2 regions of the Chryseobacillus diguaensis genome follow, and region 1 is predicted to be linked to the other one. Evidence: a T-box and tRNA genes for the amino acid it is inferred to sense, from the RefSeq annotation. Region 1 holds a T-box; the other holds one or more tRNA genes.

Region 1 (7,050 bases):
AATAATCTGCTAACTTGCTTGGTACGAATAAATGATTTTGTTTATAATGAACGGGAATGAGAGATGCTTGGCCCATTAATAAAAAAAAAGTTTCTTGCATTTCTGGGATTTTTTTCATGAGAGAATGCATTGAAAATTTATCGGCTTCTACCCCTTTTAAATCAAATAGCTTAAAACAAGCATGAGCATACAGCCCATTTTTTTGGATTTTGACTTCATCTTCAAGAAATTGATATTGCTGCTTTTTTCTTTTTCTGGTGCTTACCCCGTGCGCGAGAACAGAAGAGGTTTCCGGATAATAAGGATCAATGGTCAATATACTGGCTTTTATTAGCTGAACCAGTCCATAAAAGTACAAGATCGGCTTTAAGGAAACAGGAGCCCCGGTTCCCTGCTGGAAGAAATTTTCCGCATGCATGATGCAATATGTTAGCTGGTAGCTATTTTGATAAGAGCATTCACTGGCCTTTGGAATTTCCAGCCTTTCATAATTTCTTTCCAGGCACTTTTGGACGGTGGCTGTTGAAAGAAAAGGCTTGAATTTGGACCATTGCATGGAACTATTCATGAATTGATCACTCCGAACGTTTCATTTTAAAGGGTTTAAAATTTGCTGCTCTTAGTTTTAATTATATATACGTACAGAGAGCACCCATTTTAAAAAAGCTGCACTGAAGTTAACTTTTAATTTTTACGAATCACAACGATTTATATAAAAGACAGTTTTTTCTAAATATTTAATCATTTTTCCTTTCCTTGACAGTAACTAGCGGGTATTGTTACTCTACTAATAATATTTTGCCGAAATGAGGGGGATTTTATATGTGGAATGATAAATTTACTAAAGAAGGTTTAACTTTTGATGATGTTCTTTTAGTCCCCGCAGAGTCACAGGTTTTGCCTAGAGATGTTGATTTGAAGGTAGAACTGACTCCTACTTTAAAGCTGAATCTCCCTATTATCAGTGCCGGAATGGATACTGTTACGGAAGCTCAAATGGCTATTTCGATGGCTCGTCAAGGCGGACTTGGTATTATCCATAAGAACATGTCCATCGAACAGCAGGCTGAACAGGTTGATAAAGTAAAACGCTCAGAGCGTGGAGTTATTACGAACCCATTTTTCCTCACTCCAGAGCACCAAGTTTTCGATGCAGAGCACTTAATGGGAAAATACCGCATTTCCGGTGTTCCAATTGTAAACAATCAGGATGATCAGCAGCTGGTTGGAATTATTACAAATCGTGATTTGCGCTTCATTCAGGATTACTCCATTAAAATTTCGGACGTTATGACAAAAGAAGGATTGGTTACTGCTCCTGTTGGAACCACTCTTGAAGAAGCAGAAGAACTTCTGCAGCAATATAAAATTGAAAAACTCCCTCTAGTTGATGATCAGAATGTTCTTAAAGGGTTAATTACCATTAAAGATATTGAGAAAGTCATTGAATTTCCAAACTCCGCAAAGGATGAACACGGAAGGCTGCTTGTCGGTGCTGCTGTAGGTGTTACAGCTGATACAATGGTACGTATTGATAAGCTCGTTGAAGCAAGTGTCGATGTTATTGTGGTCGATACGGCTCATGGCCATTCAAAAGGAGTACTTGAAATGGTCAGCAAAATCAGGGGAGCATATCCGAAGCTGAACATTATTGCAGGAAACGTAGCGACTGCGGAAGCAACAAAAGCTCTGATTGAAGCAGGAGCAAATGTTGTGAAGGTAGGAATCGGACCTGGATCTATCTGTACAACAAGGGTTGTTGCCGGGGTAGGCGTACCGCAAGTTACGGCGATTTACGACTGTGCAACTGAAGCAAGAAAACATGGAGTTCCGATCATTGCTGATGGCGGAATCAAGTATTCCGGCGATATAGCAAAAGCACTTGCAGCAGGAGGACATGTGGTTATGCTTGGCAGCCTGCTTGCAGGAACGACTGAAAGTCCTGGAGAAACTGAAATCTACCAAGGACGCCGTTTCAAAGTATACAGAGGAATGGGATCAGTCAGTGCAATGGAAAAGGGAAGCAAGGACCGGTATTTCCAAGAGGATAATAAAAAGTTTGTTCCTGAAGGAATCGAGGGCCGGATCGCATACAAAGGACCTGTTGCCGAGACTATTTATCAGTTAATAGGCGGTGTTCGATCAGGCATGGGATACTGCGGTACAAAAAATCTCGAAGAGCTTCGCGAAAATTCTTCGTTTATCCGTATGACGGGGGCAGGGCTTACAGAAAGCCACCCTCATGATGTACAAATCACGAAAGAATCACCGAATTATTCCAGATAAGCCAAGTTGTGATCAAAAAACGACTTTTTGACAGAGTCTCTGACTCTGTCTATTTTTTTTGATTCCACTATGATAAAATTAATTTTGTTGTTTCAGAGACAATTTAATAGCTAGATAGATATGAAAATTCCCACGGAGGTAATCAGTTTGAGCATCATGAATTTAAAGCGATATTTGGCAGTACTTTTAATGGTCACTCTAGTCTTCAGTATTATTACCCCTCTAAAGCAGGCATCGGCTGCATCTGATCCTATCAGCATTAGTGCAAAAGCTTCTATTCTCGTTGAAGCATCATCAGGCAAAATTCTTTATGGAAACAATATTGATGAACAATTGCCTGTAGCAAGTATGGCTAAATCCATGACAGAATATCTTGTCCTCGAAGCAATACATAAAGGAAAAATCAAATGGGATCAAACATACACTCCAGATGATTACACCTACAAGATTTCCCAGATTCGCGAATTGTCAAACGTACCTCTAAGAAAAGATGGTTCCTATACTGTTCGTGAGCTTTATGAAGCAATGGCAATTTATTCAGCAAATGGGGCAGCAATTGCACTTGCTGAAGTTGTAGCTGGCTCAGAAACTAACTTCATCAAAATGATGAATGATAAGGCAAAAGAGCTTGGACTGAAAAATTCCAGATTTGTTAATGCAACTGGTTTGGAAAATAGGGACCTCATGGGCATGCAGCCTGATGGGACTACTGTTGATGAGCAAAGTACAATGTCTGCTAGAGACATGGCACTTCTTGCACAGCGTTTGATTAAAGATTATCCTGAAATGATTCAAACAGCAAGCATCCCGAGAAAAACGTTTAAAGAAGGCACAGATATGCCGAACTATAACTGGATGTTAAAGGGCTTGATCTATGAATATCCAGGAGTGGACGGGTTAAAAACAGGTTCAACAAGCTCTGCAGGTTCTTGTTTTACAGCAACAGCAAAACGAAATGGTATGCGTGTCATTTCTGTCGTGTTGAATGCGACTGATGGTACTGGCGATATCAAAAAACCTCGTTTTAAAGAAACAAAAAAATTGCTGGATTATGCGTATAATAACTTTACAGTTGAACAGCTGTATCCTAAAAACTATCAATTAAAAAAACAGGCGACTTTACCAGTTGTTGATGGAAAACAAAAAGAAGCAGCCATCATTACAAAGGCTCCTTTAATAGTTGCAATGAAGCGCGGCGAAAAGGAAAGCTACCAGCCAAAACTTACTTTAGACAAACGTCTGCTGAACGATAAAGGCGAATTAACAGCACCTGTTAAAAAAGGCCAAAAAGTTGGAGTAATGGGACTTGAATACAAAGGCAGCGAAAAAGATTATGGTTTCCTGACAGGTAATTCTGGCGGTGAGGTTGATGTTGTAACAAAAGAAAATATTGATAAAGCCAATTGGTTTGTACTGGCAATGCGCGGCATAGGCGGATTTTTCGCAGGCCTATGGAACGGTGCAGTTCATGGAGTACAAGGCTGGTTTAAATAGGCTGATTTCGAAAAGATTGCAGCTATTCGTATTATGCTTTGGGCCATCTTTTCTTAAAATTTGAATTTGTATTCTTGTTCTGAATTAGAGGGAAATGCAACAAAATTAAAGAAAAGAGCCTTAAATAAGGAACAGAATCTCTGTTAATGGCAGAGATTCTTTTCATATCATAGTTTTAAGACCGAAATGGAAAGAATATTCTTATGAATCAAGTTTTTTTAGGATAGGATTTTTAGATTGAATAGGATAAAATAGGACATATGATTTTAGATTATTATTAGGAGGAATCTTCCATGACAAATAGAGGAACTGATCGAGTTAAACGCGGAATGGCTGAAATGCAAAAAGGCGGCGTTATTATGGACGTTGTTAATGCAGAACAGGCGAAAATAGCAGAAGAAGCAGGTGCTGTTGCAGTAATGGCACTTGAGAGAGTACCTGCCGATATTCGTGCAGCAGGCGGAGTGGCGCGTATGGCTGATCCGACTATTGTGGAAGAGGTCATGAATGCTGTCAGCATTCCGGTAATGGCAAAAGCTCGTATCGGACATATCGTTGAAGCAAGAATACTTGAAGCAATGGGTGTTGACTACATTGATGAGAGTGAAGTATTAACTCCTGCCGATGAGGAGTATCATATCAATAAGCGTGATTACACGGTTCCATTTGTATGCGGATGCCGCGATCTTGGAGAAGCAACGCGCCGTATTGCAGAAGGAGCTTCAATGCTTCGGACAAAAGGCGAACCAGGAACAGGCAATATCGTTGAAGCTGTCCGCCATATGAGAAAAGTAAATGCTCAAATCCGCAAAATTGCCGGTATGAGTGAAGATGAATTGATGACAGAAGCAAAATTGCTTGGCGCGCCTTATGAACTTCTGATTTCTATCAGAAGTGAAGGAAGATTGCCGGTAGTAAACTTTGCTGCAGGCGGAGTAGCGACTCCTGCTGATGCAGCGCTTATGATGCAGCTTGGCGCAGATGGAGTTTTTGTCGGTTCTGGAATTTTCAAATCCGATAACCCTGCTAAATTTGCCCGTTCCATTGTGGAAGCAACAACTCATTTCGATGACTATGAATTGATCGCAAGCCTATCAAAAGGCTTGGGAGCAGCTATGAAGGGAATCGAAATTTCTACACTGCTTCCGGAAAACCGTATGCAGGAACGCGGCTGGTAAAAAGGAGTTTTGTAAATGCTGAAAATTGGTGTTTTAGCTCTTCAAGGGGCTGTGAGAGAACACATTCGTTCTGTTGAAGCATCAGGTGAAGAAGGAATTGCTGTGAAAAAAGTCTCTCAGCTGAAAGAGCTTGATGGCTTAATTATCCCTGGCGGAGAAAGTACAACGATGCGCCGTTTAATTGATAAATACGAATTCATGGCTCCTCTAAAAGAGTTTGCTCAAGACGGCAGACCGATATTTGGGACATGTGCGGGATTAATCATACTGGCAAAATCAATCGTTGGACAGTCTGAAGCCCATCTGGGAGTTATGGATATTACGGTCGAAAGAAATTCTTTTGGACGCCAGCGCGAAAGCTTCGAAGCAGAACTGAATATCACTGGTGCTGCCGAGGATTTCGTTGGAGTCTTTATCCGTGCGCCTCACATTGTAGAAGCAGGGGAAAATGTTGAAGTACTTTGCAAGCACAATGGGCGTATTGTTGCTGCAAGGCAAGGGAATTTTCTTGGCTGTTCCTTCCATCCGGAATTAACGGATGATCACCGCATGACAGGACTGTTTTTAGAGATGGTGAAGGAAGCAAAGGAAAAATCCGCTGTATAAAACGGTTGAAACTGTACCAAACTTGTAGTAAATTATGTAATATCGAAACGTAAATAATGAAAGCATTGACAGGAAGCAGTAACAAGACGTTCTTTCTTTAGAGAGCCGGTGGCTGGTGGGAACCGGTGTAAGGGCCTTGTGAATCCATCCTCGAGTGAAATATTGAAACATAAGTAGATATTTCCGGTCATGGCCGTTATCATGTTAAAGCTGGAGAACTGATTGTTCTCAACTAGGGTGGCAACGCGGGTTAACTCTCGTCCCTTTCATTAGGGACGGGAGTTTTTTGTTTTTATTTGAGTTTCAATTTACGAATGCGAAATCAAAAGACAATTAAGGAGAGATGAAGCATGCTGGATATTAAACTTTTGCGTCAAAATTTCGAAGAGGTTAAAAGCAAACTGCAGCACAGAGGCGAAGATTTAACTGACTTTGAAAAATTTGAAGATCTGGATAAAAGACGCAGGGAGCTTATTCTTCAAACAGAAGAGCTAAAAAGCAAACGTAATGACGTCTCCGGCCAGATCGCCAAGATAAAAAAAGAAAAGCAGGATGCGGATCACCTGATTGCAGAAATGCGTGAAGTAGGAGACAAAATTAAAGAGCTTGATGATGTTTTGAGGGCAGTAGAAGAAAGCCTGGAAACCCTGCTCATGTCCATTCCGAATATCCCTCATGAGAGTGTACCAGTTGGGGAAACAGAGGATGATAATGTAGAGGTAAGAAAATGGGGAGAGCTTCCGCAATTTTCTTATGATGCCAAACCACACTGGGACGTAGCAGATCATCTTGGTATCCTGGACTTTGAAAGAGCAAGTAAAGTAACAGGAAGCCGTTTCGTTTTCTATAAAGGCTTAGGCGCACGCCTAGAGAGAGCACTGTTCAATTTTATGCTTGATTTGCATGTTGATGAGCATGGATATACTGAAATTATCCCGCCTTACATTGTTAACAGAGCGAGCATGACTGGTACAGGGCAGCTCCCGAAATTTGAAGAGGATGCTTTTAAAATTGCGGATGAAGATTACTTTTTAATCCCTACAGCAGAGGTTCCTGTAACCAATTTGCACCGCGATGAAATCCTTTCTGCTGACTCTCTTCCGATCAGCTATGCCGCTTTCAGTGCCTGCTTCCGTTCTGAAGCAGGATCAGCAGGCCGTGATACCCGCGGATTGATTCGCCAGCATCAATTCAATAAAGTAGAGCTTGTGAAATTTGTGAAGCCTGAAGACTCTTATGCTGAGCTTGAAAAACTTACAGGCCATGCAGAAAAAGTACTTCAGCTTCTTAAGCTTCCATACCGGGTCTTGAGCATGTGTACAGCAGATCTTGGTTTTACTGCCGCGAAAAAATATGATCTTGAAGTTTGGCTTCCAAGCTATGGCACTTACCGTGAAATCTCTTCTTGCTCTAATTTTGAGTCTTTCCAGGCGCGCCGTGCGAACATCCGGTTCCGTCCTGATGTAAAAGCGAAGCCGGAGCCTGT
Region 2 (18,555 bases), on a different contig from region 1:
ACCAGTACAGCAGGTTCGTCCTTTGCAGAAGCTATCCCGACTGCTGTTGAAACAACTCCGTCAATTCCATTTGCTCCTCTGTTTGCAAATATGGTTATTTCTTTTTCAGATACAGGAAAGTACGTATCTGTATCTCTAATAGGCATACTATTCCCCACGATTAACTGAGAGTGAGATGGCATAAGCTCTCCCAATAGAGAATATATTTTCCCTTCAAACATATCCGGTTCATCTTCTATGCTTGAAAATGCTTCCCGAAATACATGGTTTGCTCTCTTCCAATCAGAGAGCCACTCATTGCCAGCAACTTCAGACTCCAATAAAAATTCCATCACGGTACTGCAAAATAATCCTTCGTCAGCTGCAATAATTTCCGAAGCAGCAAGAGATGGATCTCTCCACTCACCTTCTCTGTCAATAATCAGCTGAACAATTTCAGGATGGTCTCTCAACTGCAGAAAGAGAGGCTTTGAAACAGGCATGGCACCAAATCGAATGACCAAATCAGGCTTAAAATGCTTGTTTAGTTCATCATCTTTCAGGATCGAATCATAATATTCAATTATTTGGTCCTTATTGTGACCGCCTGTCCTTAAATTGGAAAGCGGATCAGCCAATATAGGAAATTGACATTTTTCCGCAAAAGGAAGGATGTGTTTGTGAAATTCTTCACTTTGTACGTCACCGCAAACAATCAGGCCTTTTTCAGCCTGCCGAATTACTTTGGCAATCCGGTCAGCCTCAATTGCTGAAATGGCTGGCAATGAAGATGTCCTTACAACATGTCTCTTTCGCTCCCAATCATTTTCCCATAAATTTTCGAGCTCAAGGTCAGGCAAAAGCGGCTCGCGAAATGGGAAATTCAAATGAACAGGGCCCATCGGCACTCCAGTACTGTATCCAGCTGCACGGCCAGCAAGAGTTCTAGCATATTGCCTCATAGAAATACTGCTTTCCGGAAGGGCTGCATCAGCAAACCACTTGACATATTTTCCATATATATGGATTTGATCTATTGCTTGCGGAGCCCCTGAGTCCCTCAATTCATGCGGCCTATCGGCTGTTAAGACAATAAGAGGCACGTGGCTGTAATGGGCTTCAATAATAGCAGGGAAGTAGTTGGCTGCTGCCGTGCCCGAGGTGCAAAGGAGCGCCACCGCATTTTTTTTAGCTTTGGCAAGTCCAAGGGCATAAAAGCCAGCAGAACGCTCATCTATTTGCAAATGAACTTTAATATTTGGGTGCTCCGAGAGCAAAATCGCCATCGGAGTGGACCTTGACCCGGGGCTCACGACAGCATCTGTTATCCCTTGTTTAAACAGCTCATCTACAAATCCCGCAGTATAAGCTGTTAACTGGTCAGATTTCATGTAAATCCCCTCCTAACGCTGATAACATAGGTTTTAGCTTTATCATCGTTTCAGCATACTCCGATTCGGGTTCTGAGTCCTTTACAATCCCGCATCCTGCATATAGGTCAGCTTCTTTTCCCCTTAACAGGGCGGACCTTATCGCAACTGCAAACTCTCCATTATCTTCACCGTCAAACCATCCAACGGGACCTGCGTACCAGCCTCTGTCCATTGGTTCAATTTCTCGAATCATTTCAACAGCTTTTTCTTTAGGCAATCCCCCAAGAGCTGGTGTTGGATGAAGTGTTTCAACGATGCTCAAAAAAGAGCAGCCTTTTTTTAAGGTTCCTTCAACAGGTGTAAACAGATGCTGTATATTTTTAGTTTTATACAGGCCAGGTTCCTGCGGAATTTGAACTTCATCACAGCAGTCCTTCAAAGCTCCTTTAATCATTTGAACAACATAATCATGCTCTTCAAGATTTTTTTGGTCATGAAGGAGTGTTTCGCCTAGTAATATATCTTCCTCATCAGTTTGTCCCCTTTTTATGGAGCCGGCCAAACAAGTTGAAAGCACCTTCTGTCCCTCCAGTTTGACAAGTCTTTCCGGTGTAGCTCCAAGGAAACAGCTCTCACCGTTTTCAACTGCAAAGATATAGGAAGTTTTCTGTTCATTAATCAGTGTTTGAAGAACTTGCTCTGCTTGAAGCTGATCATTAAAAGTCAGCGTAATATCCCTTGCAAGGACAACTTTATCAAGTTTTCCTGCTTTAATGGAATCTGTTGCTTTTTTGATGGATTGCATCCATTCTGATTTATGATGTTCAGCAAAAGAAAGTTGCTGCGGGTTTTTTTCTTTCCATTCAGCTGCGTGTTTTTTTATTCTTACAGTCTGGAATTTCTGGAAATATTCCAGACATCGTTCAACAGGATCATAACTTTGAATAACCTTATTTATCGTTAAAAATACACCTTTATCTGTTTTTGAAAGCATACAGGAAGGCAAAATAAAACGCGCTTCTTTAAAGTCTTTCCATTTCGCTTCATCATTTTTAAAAGGATCAAATGAGAATCCTCCTAATAAAAGCGGTCCGAAAGCCTGATCCTGATCATTGGCTTCCTGATAGAATACAACTTTTTTAAAGCGCTTCCATTCCTTTTCAACTTCCTGAAACCTTGCGTTCGTTTTATCTTCGGATGTAATGACAAGTTCATTGCCCAATCCTGCGAATGACTGTCTTCCATTTGGTGACATCCAGAAAAACCTTTCTCCCGGAGACATTTCCTTTCCGAATGTAAAGAACTCAAGGGGGCCCATTGAATCCAACTTAGAGACATGGCTGACGATCACAGGGTTTCCTGTTTTAACTGCCATATCCAAAGCAGATAATATGGTTCGCTTAAACGTGTCCTGCAGCGTAGTAATCACCTAAATTACCCCCCAAATCCGTAAACTCACTTTTTTAAACATACATCTTTGAAATTAGCGTGTCAATAGTTGCAGATTGGCTCAGCTTGACTGCTTTTAACCTCATTATATAGATTTTATCTTCATTTAGAAATTAATGCGTCTCAAAAACTTGCTGGAATTATTGGAAAGAGCAAGAAAAGCTATTATCCTCAAGGATTGACACAAGGCTTACTTTTCCCTACACTATTGTTGGGTCCGTTTGCTTTTTTTAAAATGGAGTTAAGACTCATTTGTATTTGATCGTTATACAAAAGAATCATTTTTTTTATTAGGTATTAAAGGAGAGAAAACTATGCATCCTGATACACATACACCTGATGCTAATCCTAGCGGGTCTGATAAAAATTGGAAAGTATGGTGGATGCTGCTTCGCCCTCATACACTGACAGCAGCTTTTATCCCCGTTACGCTCGGTACAGTCATGGCATTAAAGGTACATTCATTTCATATATGGCTCTTTCTTGCCATGCTGTTTGCATCTATTTTGATACAGGCCGCAACGAACATGTTTAATGAATACTTTGATTTTAAAAGAGGTCTTGATAACAAAGATTCTGTCGGAATTGGAGGGGCAATTGTCCGAAACGGAGTAAAGCCTTCAATCGTATTGAATCTTGCGTTTACGTTCTTTGGCATTTCGACTTTGCTGGGTGTTTACATTTGTTTTGCGTCAAACTGGTGGATTGCATTAATAGGTACTCTTTGCATGGCAGCAGGCTACTTATATTCTGGAGGACCCAGACCGATTGCATATACACCTTTTGGAGAGCTGACGGCCGGTTTTTTAATGGGAGTTGTAATAGTACTCATTTCTTTCTTCATCCAAACTGAAACCATTACACTTAATTCCTTTCTTATTTCTATTCCTGTTTCACTGCTGATCGGTGCGATCAATCTCGCTAACAACATAAGAGATCTTGATGGAGACAAATTAAATGGAAGAAAGACATTGGCTATCCTTATGGGAAAAAGAAGAGCAGTAAAGTTTCTGGCATTTATTTTTATCCTTTCTTATTTGCTTATTATTTCTTTCATCCTTCTGGATATTGCACCTATATGGAGCTTGCTTGTCTTCCTAAGTCTTCCTAAATCCATTTTTGCTGTTAAAGCATTTATCGGAAAAGAAATGCCGATCGAAATGATGCCTGCTATGAAAGCAACAGCACAGACAAATACTCAGTTCGGCTTCCTTTTGGCAATTGGACTGTTTTTAAGCTATCTGATCTGATACGGACTTGTGTCCGTATCTTTTTTAATGGCTGTTTTTTCCATAGATTGTTGCTATTCGCAAATCCCTTTATCACGCATTTTGTCTTGCTTCTTGGCATCTTTAAGATATTTATTTTTAAAAAGCAACAAAGTTCAACAGTCCAATTATTTCAACTCATGAATCACTCTCGGAATGCTCATAATAATGTAAGGAAAAAATTATTGCGAGGAGAGGGTAGAAATGCTGACACCCGAACAGCTGGACAATTTCCGTTCACAGCTCGTTACAGCAAAAAATGAACTAATTGCGCGTTTTAATGAGAACGGCCATTATGGTTTGGAGAATGGTCACGCCCATGAATCGACAGGTGAATTATCAAGCTATGACAACCATCCTGGTGACGAGGCAACAGAACTGTTCGAAAGAGAAAAAGATCTGGCCCTGAACGAGTTATCTGAAGAGGAGCTTCATGATATAGATCATGCACTTAAAGCATTAAATGAGGGAAGTTATGGGATATGTGAAGTATGCGGCAAGCCAATTTCAGTGGAACGTCTTTCAGCACTTCCAACAGCTGTTACTTGTAAAGACCATTCCCCTAACCAAACTGTTTCTCATGACAGGCCAATTGAAGAATCCGTGCTCAAGCCGCCATTCGGGCAATTTGATTTCGATGATCGCGACGAGTCTGTGGCATATGACGCAGAAGATACTTTTCAAGAGGTTGCTGAATTCGGTACCTCTGAAAGCCCATCTGATTTTGAATATCCTCCTGAAAGATATGATGATATGTATATTGAATCCGATGAACCGATTGGATATGTTGAGGACCTTGAAAACTACATTGGAACAGATATTTCCGGAAAAAATGTTACTGTTTATCCAAGTGAGCTTCATGAAAAATATGAATCAGAGCTTGACGAGGAAGGAATCATGACTGAGTTTGGCGACCTGCCTGCTTATGAGAAGGATCCGTATACAGAGGATTACGAGAAAAGGGATTGATGAAAATCCTGTAGTTATTACCGCTCTCTTAGTAATTATTATGGCAAGTAAGATCAGCTGGATTTCTGCTATTTTGCTGGTTCCTTATCTTTTGTGGACAGGATTTTCGACTTGTTTTAATTGAGAGAGCCAGAAATAAGGCTGGCTCTCTTATCTATTTTTTTCACAGGAAAAAATTAAAAATAACGGAATTCGCATCCTTCTTTCGTATTCGTTTTTGTTCTCAAAATATTCTTTTACAGGCTTTCCCTCCCGCAATTCCTTCACAGTAAAGCCAGCTCCTGTTAATAGCCCAAAATAGTCTTCCACTGTGCGATGGTATTTTACAACCACTTCCCCAATCCATGGCTCTATTCTTTTCCCGCTCTGAAAATAATCATCTACAATCCAATCTAACCTCTTGCCGGATGCTTCGAGGCTTTTAGAAGAAGAAGTAAGCAAAGGGTGCTGAACGCTAAACACAAACTTTCCTCCGTTTGAAAGGCAATCATATACTTTATCAATAATGCGGTCTATTTTTTCAACGTAATGAAGTGCTAATTGGGAGACAACAATGTCAAAAGAATTCGAAGGAAACCCATAATTCTCCATCGATTGATGGATAATATTTCCATTCCTGCCTTTTATTTTTTCTCCTGCTCTTTCACACATGTTTTTCGACCCGTCGACTCCTGTATAGGAATGACATTCTTCAAGCAATTCCAATCCAAGGGAAGCATCCCCGCATCCTAAATCGAGAAGAGCCTTCCCGTCTATCTTACCCAGCATCTCCCTTAGCAAAGGGTTTTCCATAATGATGTTAGGACTTTCCGGACGATGCCTGCGCTCCATATACCGCTCAAAAAACTCATTATTATCATAAACTGCTGAACCTTTATATTCCATTCCCAGACACTCGCTCCCCTTTTCCAGAATATTGTATTTATTCGACCATACCAAATACCGTTAAAATAATATATATTAAATATATCTGCTGAACAATTGGAGACAATGTATAAGGCTCTTTTCTTAAACTTTGTTGCCCATGACCTTATATTACGGTTAACAAACCATCGGGAAGGTAATATTCTTTAAGAAAAGAAGCCCCGAAGCTTGGCTGAATGCGTGATAAGAGCTTGTACGAATGTTTGTTTCCATTCAGCGAATACTACAAATAAAGATAAACTTGAGGGGGACCTAAAATGAATGCACATGAAATTGCCTACAAAATTTATGGCGATGATATGCAGTATGTTGAAATTGAGCTTGATCCTGAAGAAAGTGTAATTGCGGAAGCAGGCGGTATGATGATGATGGAAGACGGCATAGATATGGAAACCATCTTTGGCGATGGCGGCAATCAGGGTGGCTTTCTCGGTAAGCTTGTCGGGGCCGGCAAACGGGTTTTAACAGGCGAAAGCTTGTTCATGACTGTATTTACAAACAAATTTGCAGGAAAAAAACATGTCTCTTTTGCAGCGCCATATCCTGGGAAAGTCATTCCAATTGATCTGACTCAGATGGGAGGAAAGGTGGTTTGTCAAAAGGATGCCTTTTTATGTGCTGCCAAAGGGGTAACGGTCGGAATTGATTTTCAGAAAAAGCTTGGCACAGGCTTCTTCGGCGGGGAAGGCTTTATAATGCAAAAGCTTGAAGGAGACGGACTTGCTTTCCTGCATGCAGGCGGAACGATCCGTAAAATTGACCTGACACCTGGTGAAACGCTTCGAATAGATACTGGCTGCCTCGTTGCGATGACAAAAGATGTTGATTATGGTATTGAATATGTAGGTAAAGTAAAATCTGCCTTCTTCGGAGGCGAAGGACTATTCTTTGCTACAGTGAAAGGCCCTGGCAGCGTTTGGGTGCAAAGCCTTCCGTTCAGCAGGCTGGCAGACCGGGTAATGGCAAGTGCTCCAGGCCATTTTGGACAATCAAGAGATGAAGGAAGCATTCTTGGCGGCATTGGCAGGCTGTTTGACGGCGATAATTAATTGTTTATGAAGCACTGAGGTTTATAATATTGCCCTTTTATTAAGGCTCTTTTCTTAAACTTTGTTGCTTTCTCATCTATATTAGATGATTGCGAACCAATATACCTTGTGAATTTTAAGGAAAGATGCCACGAAGTAAGTCTTAATACCTGTTCAAGGTTAGTACGAATAGCAACAATCTTTGCATATAAAATTTATCAGAAAAGGGGCTGTCTTAAAAGAGCAGTTCCTTTTTCAAATTTGTAATTTACAGTTTCCACATTATGGTTTAAAATAATAGCTTCATTGGTTACTAGAGAAAGGATTTCATCCATTTATTACAGGAGGATTTTGTATGGAAAGCTTACCCTGCCAAGGATGCAAAGGTCTTTGTTGCGGACCCGTTCCAGTAACAGAAAAGGAACTTTCAAAGTTAAAAAAGAAAATTAAATCAATGCCAGCAAAAAAACGCCTTGAGCTCAAAAACCAGCAGCGATACCATGGAACTTGTATCTTCTACGATCTCACTTCTGATAAATGCGGCGTCCATTCGGCCAGGCCGTCTGTGTGCCGGGCTTTCGGATACCATAAAAATCTCGTCTGCTTCCGTAATCCTAAAGCTGCATCAGAGCAGTCTTGGCAGCTTTCCGAAGAAGCTGCAGGTATATTATCGGTAGACTTTACATGGAAAAACTTCGGTTAATAAGGGCATTCACCCATTTACTCTTCTGTTCATAGATTGGTTATACAACAGTCCTAAACAGGAGGAAAATGACGTGAAAATGAAAGGCACTGTAAGAAAAGATATTGCGGTATTCCTTGCTGAGTGCAGTATACTGACCTATGAGCAATTTCATCAGAACGGACTTTTTACAATCCCAGAAGGCTTTCAGGTGGTACTTTCCTTTAAAGCCCTCTCCATATATGAAGAAGAATGGTTTGGTTTTATTTTGGAATCGGATCAATGTGCCGTTATTTCATTTAGAGGGACGCAATCCGACCCTGATTGGATAGCAGATGCAAATATTGGCCAAACCGTCTATCCCTATGCAGATGCAGGAAAAGTGCATAAAGGATTTCTCTCCATTTATGAATCCTGCCGAGAGACAGTTATGGAAGCTCTTAAAGCAGTTCCCTCTCATAAACAGCTTCTGATAACCGGTCATAGTCTTGGAGCTGCCCTTGCGACCCTTTGCGCTCTTGATGTCTATGAAAATACCGATTTCCCCTCCCCTCTTATGTATACATTTGGCGGCCCAAGAGTCGGCGATCAGTCGTTTGTTAACGTTTTTCAGCAAACAGCTATTCAATATCTTCGTTTTGTCAATTTAAGCGATCTAGTCCCTCTGCTTCCTCCTTCACGTATTAAAAACCCTTACACGAACACGGTCTTTACCTATAGGCATTTGCCGCGCCTTTTTCTCTTTTCCATCCAAAAGGGTTCCATCAAAAATAATCACAGTATGTATACGTACCTTGAAGCTATTGAAGAACTTCCTGAAGAATAAAAAAAGCAGAGCACAAAAAAAGACTCTCTAGAGAGCCTTTTAGGAATAAATTGAAATCGGATGGATCTTCCAAATATCATCTGCATATTCCTTAATAGTTCGGTCGCTTGAAAAGCCGCCTGATAAAGCAATATTCATAATGGACTTTTCAAGCCATTTGTCCTTTTCAATATAGGCTGCTTCAACCCGCTCATGTGCTTCAGCATAGGAAGAGAAATCACGAAGGACAAAATATTCATCATTATGGGTCAGCAATGAATCAAAAACAGGCTCGAATTCGCCTTCTGTCTCGTGAAAATAACTGTTCATCAGCTGATCAATGACCTGGCGAAGACGGATATCATGATGATAGTACTCAGCTGCCCGATAGCCGCCGTTTTCATAGTAGTTCAATACCTCTTCAGCGGTAAGACCAAAGGTAAAGATATTTTCTTTCCCGACTGCCTCAAGAATTTCAATATTGGCGCCATCAAGCGTTCCTATTGTAAGAGCACCATTCATCATAAACTTCATATTACCGGTCCCTGAAGCTTCCTTGCTCGCTGTGGATATTTGTTCACTTACATCTGCTGCCGGAAAAATATATTCAGCAAGAGAAACCCGGTAGTTTTCCATAAAGACGACCTTCATCATTTTTGACAGTTTTGGATCATTATTTACTTTATCAGCAAGAGAGTTAATAAGTTTAATGATTTTTTTTGCATAATAATAACCTGGGAAAGCTTTTGCACCGAAAATAAAGGTTCTTGGATAAATACTGAAATTGGAATCCTCCTTAAGGCGATTCGCAAGATACATAATATGAAGCACATTCAGCAGCTGCCGTTTGTATGCATGAAGCCTTTTTACCTGGACATCAAATATAGAGGTTTCGTCAATTTTTAAACCTGTTTGTTTAAAAATTTTATCCGCTAATATTTGTTTGCGTGTATGTTTTACAGCTGACAGCTTCTCTTTGAAAGCGGGATCATAAGCAAATCTTGTAAGCTCAGACAATTGAACAGGATTTCTGATCCAGCTGTCACCCGCTGCCTCTGTAATAAGTCCTGAGAGCTCTGGGTTTGCTTTCAAAAGCCATCTTCTGTGAGTAATTCCATTCGTTTTATTGTTAAATTTTTCGGGCTCAAAATCATAAAACAGCTTCATTTCACGATGCTTTAAAATTTCGGAATGAATCTTTGCAACTCCATTGGTGCTGTGGCTTCCTGCAATGGCCAGGTGAGCCATCTTTACAACATCGTGGGCAATTATGGCCATTTGCTCAATTCTGCCCCAATCTCCAGGGTATCGGTTCCATAATGCTTCGCAAAAGCGTTTGTTTATTTCTTCAATAATCATGAAAATTCGGGGGAGCAGCGCTTTAAATAAATAGACAGGCCATTTTTCAAGTGCTTCTGAAAGGGTAGTGTGATTGGTATAAGAAAAAGTGTGAGTAGTTATATGCCATGCTTCATCCCAGCCCATGCCTTCCTGGTCAAGCAGGATTCTCATAAGCTCCGGTATAGCCAGTACAGGATGAGTGTCATTTACATGAATGGCAACGTGTTCGTGGAAATCCCTGACACTGCCTTTGTTATCACGGTGTGAAGAGATAATGTTCTGAAGACTTGCAGAAACTAAAAAATATTGCTGCTTTAACCGAAGGAGCTTTCCTTCGTCGTGAGTATCATCAGGATAAAGATATTCCGATACTGCTTCTGTATCACGTTTATACTTAATCAAATCTGTCGTAGGAGAAGTGGTGTGAGATGGCTCTGCACTCCATAGCCTCAATGTGTTCACCGTTTGGTTAAGATAACCGATTACTGGCATATCATAAGGCACTGCACTAATGTTTTCGGAATGAACATGCCTGAATTGTGTGCGGCCAGCTTCTTCCCTTACATCAATATATCCCCAGAAAGCAACTTCAACTGATTGATCCGGCTTTCTTACCTCCCAAACATTCCCATGGCGAAGCCATTGTTCAGGGTATTCTACCTGATATCCATCGACAATTTTTTGATCAAACAGGCCGTGTTTATAACGAATGCCGCATCCATTACCAGGCAAATCGAGAGAAGCCATGGAGTCAAGGAAACAGGCGGCAAGCCGCCCCAATCCTCCGTTTCCAAGACCCGCATCAGATTCTGCTTCTTCAATCTCACTCAGCTGAATACCAAGCTCTCCCAATCCTTCCTGGACTACTTCCCTGATACCAAGATTAATTAAATTCTGTCCAAGCATTCTGCCAAGAAGAAATTCAATGGAAAAATAGTAAACTTGCTTATTATTTGCCGTTCTGTTCATTTCGTTCGTCTTTATCCAATTGGAACTGATATGTTCTCTTACCATCAGTCCGAGCGTGTTGTACTGATCTCTGCTGGTGGACTCCCTAAAAGTTTTACCATACATCATTTCAAGGCGTTTTAAAAAACTTCTTTGAAAGGTTTCCTTACTCGAGAACACGGCTCCCACTCCCCGCAATCAAACCAGCATACAGCTGATTATATTGTAATGCAGACTGCTTCCAGCTGTAATCCTTTGACATGGCTCTTCTAACAAGCTTCTCCCAGAGTTTCTGTTCATCCATATAAAAAGCAACAGCACGTTCAATCGTATTTTTCATATCGTGTGCATTGAAGTTGGTAAAGCTGAATCCATTTCCTTCTCCAGTTGCTTCGTTATAAGATTGCACCGTGTCACTTAACCCTCCTGTTTCTCTCACGATCGGAAGAGTTCCGTACCTGAGAGCTATCAGTTGCCCGAGACCGCATGGTTCAAATTTTGACGGCATCAAAAACAAATCAGATCCTGCATAAATTCTATGAGCGAGCTTCTCATCAAAACCTATGTATGCTTTAAATTTATCAGAATGGGAGGATTCCATATACCTAAAATAATTTTCAAATTCCACTTCGCCTGTACCAAGAATAATCCATTGAACATTCATTTCCATCATTTCATCCAGTACACGTTTGACTAGATCAAGGCCTTTTTGGCTTGTCAGACGGGTAATCATAGAAATGATTGGAATGTCCAGATTCTCTTCCAGACCAAACTCTCTTTGCAGCGCAAGTTTGTTTTCTTTCTTTCCTTCAAGAGATTGTGCATCAAAAGGGACGCTTAGACTGGAATCAGCTGCAGGATTATAAATATCAGCATCAATCCCGTTCAAGATTCCAACCACTGAATCTCCTTTATATTCAAGAAGGCCTTCAAGACGTTCGCCGTAATAAGCTGTCCGGATTTCATCTTTGTATGTTGGACTTACTGTAGTAATAACATCAGAAGCACCAATCGCTGCCTTCATAAAATTCACGTTTCCGTAGAATTCAAGTTTATCTGCAGTAAATGCTTCATAGCCCAGATTCAGGAGCTCAAATAAAACTTCCTCAGGAAAAATCCCCTGAAACTGCAAATTATGAATGGTAAATACCGTTCTGATTCCCTGGTAAAATTCATGCTGCATGTATTGCTCCTTCAAAAGGAAATTCGCCATGCCAGTATGCCAGTCGTGGCAATGAAGGGCATCCGGCTTGAAATCAATCACCGGCAGAACATCCAGCACCGCCCTTGAAAAGAAAGCAAAACGTTCTCCATCATCAAAATGTCCATATAAACTATCTCTTTTAAAATAATACTCATTATCAAGGAAGTAGAAGGTAACACCGTCGTGTTCAAGCACTTCAATACCGCAGAACTGTTCTCTCCAGCCGACATGGACGGTAATCTCTCCGATTTTTTCCATGCCGCTTTTATATTCATCAGAAATTTGTCCGTACTTTGGCATTATGACCCGGACATCTTCCCCAAGACGTTTCAATTCCTTGGGGAGGGCGCCTGCAACGTCCGCTAATCCCCCGGACTTTACAAATGGGACACATTCAGAGACAGCGAATAAGACTTTCACGAGTTCATCAGAGCTCCCTGAACTGATCCTTTTTGAAGAACCTTTGGCGCGTCTTCCGTTCCAATGATTTCTATCCCATTTCCAATTTTAACGTCTTTATCTAAGATCACATTTTCTAATTTGCAGTCCTGCCCAATATGTGTTTTTTGCATTACGATGCAATTTTTTAGCACAGTGCCTTTTTCAATGTGAACAGCTCTGAAGAAAATGCAGTTTTCAACGTGGCCTTCAATTCTGCTGCCATTTGCAATCATGGAGTTTTTCACAAAGGAATCTTTATAATACTGCGTTGGCGGCTCATCCTTTACTTTTGTAAGAATTGGCGCTGACTTAAGGAATAACTCATTCCATACTCTTGGCTTTAGCAATTCCATGCTGATTTTAAAATAGCTTTGAATAGAATCCACAACAGCAGCGTAGCCTTCATGTTCATATGTGCAAATATTCATTTCGTTTCTGCCATTCGTAATGGCTTCCTGCAGTGTACGGTAACCATTATTTTGATAACTCTCCATAAGTTCCATGAGCTTTTTCCTGGAAAGAATATACATTTGAAGGCTCTGTTCATCCTTCATTATTTCTGTAATGTCGCAGCCAATATCAATATGGCGCTTTAAAACAAGCTCATAGTCAATGTTGCAGATTGTGTTGCAGCTTGTGATAACAGCATATTCCTGTTTGCTTCTATGAAAATAGTCGATATGGTCAGTGAATTGGCGGAATGAGCCAAACTCATTATATTCTTCATGAAGATTCTGGGATGGAAAGAAAAACAGACCGTCTCTTTTCCGATTCAAATCCCATTCTTTTCCTGAACCAAGATGGTCCATTAAAGAGCGGTATTGGTGTTTAGGGAAGATAGCGACACTTTCTATCCCTGAATTTACCATACTGGATAAAATGAAATCGATTAATCTGTATCGTCCGCCAAATGGGACAGCGGCAAGTGACCTATTATATGTTAATTCTTCAATCTCTGGTTTTTGAATCGTCGCATCTATAATTCCGAGCATGCTCATCTTCATGTCTATTCCACCTTCCGAATCATTTATTAAGGCTCATTTTTTTAAAACTTTGCTGCATGTCATCTCTATTAATGAATTTACAGCCTTGATTAAATACTGAAAGATTGTTTTACATACTCCTGTGTAACAAGCAATACTTCATCAGCATTTTCGGATTTAATTACTGTACCATCAGGTATTTCCATGTCTTCGGGCACGATCGCGTTCTCTATGTAGACGTTCTTACCTACGGTGGCACAAGGCATAATGACCGATTTTTTTATCGTCGAATTTTTGCCGATTGTTACTCCTTGGAAAAGCACTGAGTTGAAAACATTACCATGAACAATACAGCCTTCATTAACAAAGGATTCGGTAACTTCGGCTGAATCCGAAATAAATTGCGGCGGCTGATTCGGGTTAACAGAGTAAACTCTCCAGTCATAATCAAAAAGATTCAAAGTGGAATTGGAGTCTAGAAGATCCATATTTGCTTCCCAGAGCCCTTTAACCGTTCCTACATCTTTCCAATAACCTTTAAATGGATAAGCTACAACTTTTTTATGTTCCTCCAGCAGCAATGGAATGATATCTTTACCGAAATCATTGCTTGAGTATGGGTTGCGGTCATCCATTTCCAAGTAATCTTCCAAAACGGAATATTTGAAAATGTAAATTCCCATAGATGCAAGATTATTTTTTGGATTCTGAGGCTTCTCTTCGAATTCAAGAATATCCATGTTTTCATCAGTGTTCATAATTCCAAAGCGGCTTGCTTCATCCCAAGGAACCTCAATGACAGAAATAGAAACGTCAGCATCCTTTTCAATATGATAATCAAGCATTTTGCCGTAATCCATTTTATAAATGTGATCTCCGGATAAAATCAATACATATTCAGGCTCGTATTGTTTCAAATAGTTTAGGTTTTGATAGATCGCACTTGCTGTACCTTTATACCATTTCACTTCAGAAGATTCTGCGTATGGAGGCAATACGGTAACTCCTCCGTTTTTGCGGTCAAGATCCCAGGCACTTCCGATACCGATGTAAGAATGGAGAACAAGAGGCTGATACTGTGTCAAAACACCCACTGTATCCATTCCTGAGTTGGTACAGTTGCTTAGTGTAAAATCGATGATGCGATATTTTCCTCCAAAAGGAACAGCCGGTTTTGCCAAATTTTTCGTTAAAGAGCTTAGACGGCTACCTTTTCCCCCTGCCAGGAGCATCGCTACGCAATTCTTTCTCATTTTTCATTTCCCCTCTCTTTTTAATTGCTCTTAAAATACTGATGCCCATAGGCGGAATTGTCATGGAAATAGAATAGCTTTTACCATGTATTTCTCCTAGTACAGCTTTTAATTCTTTTTTATTGATTTGTCCAGAACCGCCGAAGTCTACATGGTCACTATTCAGGATCTCTTTATACCTTGTATCAATAGGAACCCCAATTTGATAATCATGATAGACTTCAGCTGTAAAGTTGCACACGATGATAAGCAGTTCGTTTGGAGTCGAACCTTTACGGATAAAAGAAAAAATGCTTTGCTCCGAGTTATCGGCATCAATCCATTCAAATCCTTCTGGCTCGTGATCCAGTTCATAAAGAGGCCGCTGTTTTTTATAGATATTGAGCAGTTCTTTAAAATATATCCGGACTTTTTGATGCATTTCGAACTCATCAAGTATCCAATCCAGCTTTTCAAGGTCTTTCCACTCATCAAATTGCCCGAACTCCCCTCCCATAAAAAGGAGTTTTTTTCCAGGATGAGCGATCATGTAGCCGTAAAGAAGTCTGAGCTGAGCGAATTTTTGCCAGTAATCGCCAGGCATTTTATTCAGCAGCGACTTTTTCCCGTGAACCACTTCATCATGGGATAAAGGCAAAATAAAATTTTCACTGAATGTATAAACAAGAGAAAAAGTTATCTTATTATGAAGGTACTTTCTTTCATGGGGGTGTGCTTCCATATAAGTGAGCACATCGTTCATCCAGCCCATGTTCCATTTATAGTTGAAACCAAGCCCTCCGTCGTATGTAGGACCCGTAACCAAGGGCCAGTCGGTTGAATCTTCGGCTATCATTAAAGTTGCAGGATCTTTAGCAAATACAACTTCATTTAGCTTTTGAAGGAATTTTACGGCGAAAGGATTTTCGAAATAGTCCTCGTTGTTAGGCCAATAGAGCATGTTTGCCACTGCATCTATTCTAAAACCATCAATGTGGAAATATTCCAACCAAAAAAGTGCATTGGAAATAAGAAAACTTTGCACTTCTGTTTTTCCCAAATCAAAATTAGCAGTTCCCCAAACCAAATTTTCCCTGTCTTTGTAATTTGAGTACTCATAAGCAGGCTGGCCATCAAACATATAAAGGCCATGTGCATCTTTACAGAAGTGTCCTGGAACCCAATCCATAATCACTCCTATGTCGTTTTGGTGGCACTCGTCAATGAATGCCATTAATTCATGAGGGGTGCCGTACCTGCTTGTAGCTGAGTAGTATCCTGTACCTTGATATCCCCAGGAACGATCATAGGGATGTTCCACTAAAGGAAGTAATTCTATGTGAGAAAAGCCATGGTCTTTAATATATGGGATTAGCTGCTCAGCCATCTCTTGATATGAATAAAGGCTTCCATCCTCTTTCTTATTCCAAGTACCCAAATGCAGTTCATAAATAAACATAGGACGGTTAAAAATTGTTTGTTTTGTTCTTTTTTTTCTCCATTTCAGGTCGTTCCATTGATATCCTTCCATGTTATAAACTATGGATGATGTGCTAGGTCTTTCTTCTGAGAAAAATGCGTACGGATCAGATTTTAGCAATACCTCCCCTGAAACAGTGAGAATCTCATATTTATACAGGTCTCCTTCTTTTAATTCCTCTAAGAAACCTGACCAGATTCCCTGATCACTTACTTTCTGGAGCGGATGGCTTTTTCCGTTCCAATTATTAAAATCACCTGCTACTCTTACTTCTTTAGCATTCGGAGCCCAAACACAAAACTCTGTGCCGCAGACACCATCTACTTCCTTTATATGAGCCCCAAATTGCTCATAGCTGTTAAAGTAGTTTCCTTCGTGGAAAAGATGTATCTGCAAATCTGTTGGGCATAAGAGAATCATCATGTTCACCCTTTCAATACAAATTGACGTATATATCGACTTTATTCAAGGCTAAAGTCGGAAATCCTCTTTTATAAGATATTTAATTTTTGACACATTTTTACACAACTAATAACAAAATTTTTAAACAATTTTCTTTGAAATAATGAATTGGAAATAAAGCATTTCATTGAAATAGGAGTCTTAAAGGCTTTGAGCAATTTCAGTTTGCTTTTGAATGAGGAGAAAGATAAGAAATGAAAGAGAGAGATTATATTAACATAACATAGAATTCGACATTATGTCGAAACTTAATGGGGGGGTTTTAAGTAAATAAAAAACCGCTGCTGTTAAAAGCAACGGTTCTTATAATATAAATATGACCCCTACGGGATTCGAACCCGTGTTACCGCCGTGAAAGGGCGGTGTCTTAACCGCTTGACCAAGGGGCCTTGAAATGTAAAAGGTTGACTGGCGGAGAAGGAGGGATTTGAACCCTCGCGCCGCTTACGCGACCTACACCCTTAGCAGGGGCGCCTCTTCAGCCACTTGAGTACTTCCCCAGTAAATTACTGTAAAAATAAAAAATGGCTCCGCAGGCAGGACTCGAACCTGCGACCGATCGGTTAACAGCCGATAGCTCTACCACTGAGCTACTGCGGAATAATGGTGGGCCTGAATGGACTCGAACCATCGACCTCACGCTTATCAGGCGTGCGCTCTAACCAGCTGAGCTACAGGCCCATAAATATGGGTTATATTTGGAGCGGGTGATGGGAATCGAACCCACGACATCAGCTTGGAAGGCTGAGGTTTTACCATTAAACTACACCCGCAGTGTAAATGGGGCGATTGATGGGAATCGAACCCACGAATACCAGAGCCACAATCTGGCGTGTTAACCACTTCACCACAACCGCCACATAATTCTTAAAAATAATGGTGGCTCGGGACGGAATCGAACCGCCGACACATGGATTTTCAGTCCATTGCTCTACCGACTGAGCTACCGAGCCATATAAAATGTTTGATACTATTAAGTTCCTTCTTGCTGGCAATCCCCAAATCTCAGGATGTTTAGCCAAGCAACAGCTCGATTTGTGCGCTGAAGCATCGCTTCGCAGCTTATTCGAACGTGCTCTACCGACTGAGCTACCGATCAATTATGTTTCGGCTTCCACTAAGCTTCGAATCTATTCATCAGCTCCTTCGATCGCATCCTCATGTATTACTTATACGCTGCGGTGCTCACTCAGTCGCTTCCCCGACCTTATCGCTTATTGAAACCCTCTTACATTGTATTAAGTTTTATATGTATAGAAGAAAATATAAATGGCGGTCCCGACCGGGATCGAACCGGCGATCTCCTGCGTGACAGGCAGGCATGTTAACCGCTACACCACGGGACCAATTGGTTGCGGGGACAGGATTTGAACCTGCGACCTTCGGGTTATGAGCCCGACGAGCTACCGGACTGCTCCACCCCGCGACAATAATAAGTATTTAGTTTTTCTATGCACATAGAGAGCATGACTGTCCTCACCTAAGGAAGCCAAAGCAAGATGCGGCTCAGTGAGTACAACTCGAAGATTTTTCGCAGAAGCAGCGCTCGTTGCTCCACCCCGCAATAATATTAAGCATTTATAAAATTATGGAGGAGGAAGAGGGATTCGAACCCCCGCGGGCTTTGACACCCCTGTCGGTTTTCAAGACCGATCCCTTCAGCCAGACTTGGGTATTCCTCCATGGCAGTAGTATAAGTGGTGGACCTTGTAGGACTCGAACCTACGACCGGACGGTTATGAGCCGTCTGCTCTAACCAACTGAGCTAAAGGTCCAATATGGTAGCGGCGGAGGGAGTCGAACCCACGACCTCACGGGTATGAACCGTACGCTCTAGCCAGCTGAGCTACACCGCCATATTGTTAAGTATTAATATGAATGGTGGAGCCTAGCGGGATCGAACCGCTGACCTCCTGCGTGCAAAGCAGGCGCTCTCCCAGCTGAGCTAAGGCCCCATTCTAATATGTAAGTGGTCGGGAAGACAGGA

The links. The T-box of region 1 lies ahead of serS (serine--tRNA ligase). A T-box ahead of a tRNA ligase gene usually reads a tRNA of that ligase, here a tRNA-Ser.
Region 2: it has a tRNA-Ser gene. The T-box ahead of serS (serine--tRNA ligase) is inferred to sense a tRNA for this amino acid. The anticodon was not compared.

What each region holds. Positions count from the first base shown of each region.
Region 1 is NZ_JBMKNV010000025.1:10,687-17,736, reverse strand. Features, by position in the region: gene ACOT8F_RS20635 (YaaC family protein) at 1-568, opposite strand, end outside; gene guaB (IMP dehydrogenase) at 823-2,286, shown strand; gene ACOT8F_RS20625 (D-alanyl-D-alanine carboxypeptidase family protein) at 2,434-3,780, shown strand; gene pdxS (pyridoxal 5'-phosphate synthase lyase subunit PdxS) at 4,074-4,958, shown strand; gene pdxT (pyridoxal 5'-phosphate synthase glutaminase subunit PdxT) at 4,974-5,564, shown strand; T-box leader at 5,621-5,832, shown strand; gene serS (serine--tRNA ligase) at 5,915-7,050, shown strand, end outside.
Region 2 is NZ_JBMKNV010000020.1:21,851-40,405, forward strand. Features, by position in the region: gene menD (2-succinyl-5-enolpyruvyl-6-hydroxy-3-cyclohexene-1-carboxylic-acid synthase) at 1-1,370, opposite strand, end outside; gene ACOT8F_RS19780 (isochorismate synthase) at 1,360-2,781, opposite strand; gene ACOT8F_RS19785 (1,4-dihydroxy-2-naphthoate polyprenyltransferase) at 3,116-4,051, shown strand; gene ACOT8F_RS19790 (TraR/DksA C4-type zinc finger protein) at 4,274-5,038, shown strand; gene ACOT8F_RS19795 (tryptophan-rich sensory protein) at 4,995-5,162, shown strand; gene ACOT8F_RS19800 (class I SAM-dependent DNA methyltransferase) at 5,189-5,923, opposite strand; gene ACOT8F_RS19805 (TIGR00266 family protein) at 6,220-7,011, shown strand; gene ACOT8F_RS19810 (YkgJ family cysteine cluster protein) at 7,346-7,693, shown strand; gene ACOT8F_RS19815 (lipase family protein) at 7,773-8,498, shown strand; gene ACOT8F_RS19820 (glycogen/starch/alpha-glucan phosphorylase) at 8,538-10,946, opposite strand; gene glgA (glycogen synthase GlgA) at 10,933-12,390, opposite strand; gene ACOT8F_RS19830 (GlgC family sugar phosphate nucleotidyltransferase) at 12,387-13,415, opposite strand; gene ACOT8F_RS19835 (glucose-1-phosphate adenylyltransferase) at 13,505-14,647, opposite strand; gene glgB (1,4-alpha-glucan branching enzyme) at 14,601-16,526, opposite strand; tRNA gene ACOT8F_RS19845 (tRNA-Glu) at 16,886-16,957, opposite strand; tRNA gene ACOT8F_RS19850 (tRNA-Ser) at 16,978-17,068, opposite strand; tRNA gene ACOT8F_RS19855 (tRNA-Asn) at 17,094-17,168, opposite strand; tRNA gene ACOT8F_RS19860 (tRNA-Ile) at 17,173-17,249, opposite strand; tRNA gene ACOT8F_RS19865 (tRNA-Gly) at 17,268-17,341, opposite strand; tRNA gene ACOT8F_RS19870 (tRNA-His) at 17,350-17,425, opposite strand; tRNA gene ACOT8F_RS19875 (tRNA-Phe) at 17,446-17,521, opposite strand; tRNA gene ACOT8F_RS19880 (tRNA-Asp) at 17,839-17,914, opposite strand; tRNA gene ACOT8F_RS19885 (tRNA-Met) at 17,918-17,994, opposite strand; tRNA gene ACOT8F_RS19890 (tRNA-Ser) at 18,158-18,250, opposite strand; tRNA gene ACOT8F_RS19895 (tRNA-Ile) at 18,267-18,343, opposite strand; tRNA gene ACOT8F_RS19900 (tRNA-Met) at 18,348-18,424, opposite strand; tRNA gene ACOT8F_RS19905 (tRNA-Ala) at 18,448-18,523, opposite strand; tRNA gene ACOT8F_RS19910 (tRNA-Pro) at 18,539-18,555, opposite strand, start outside.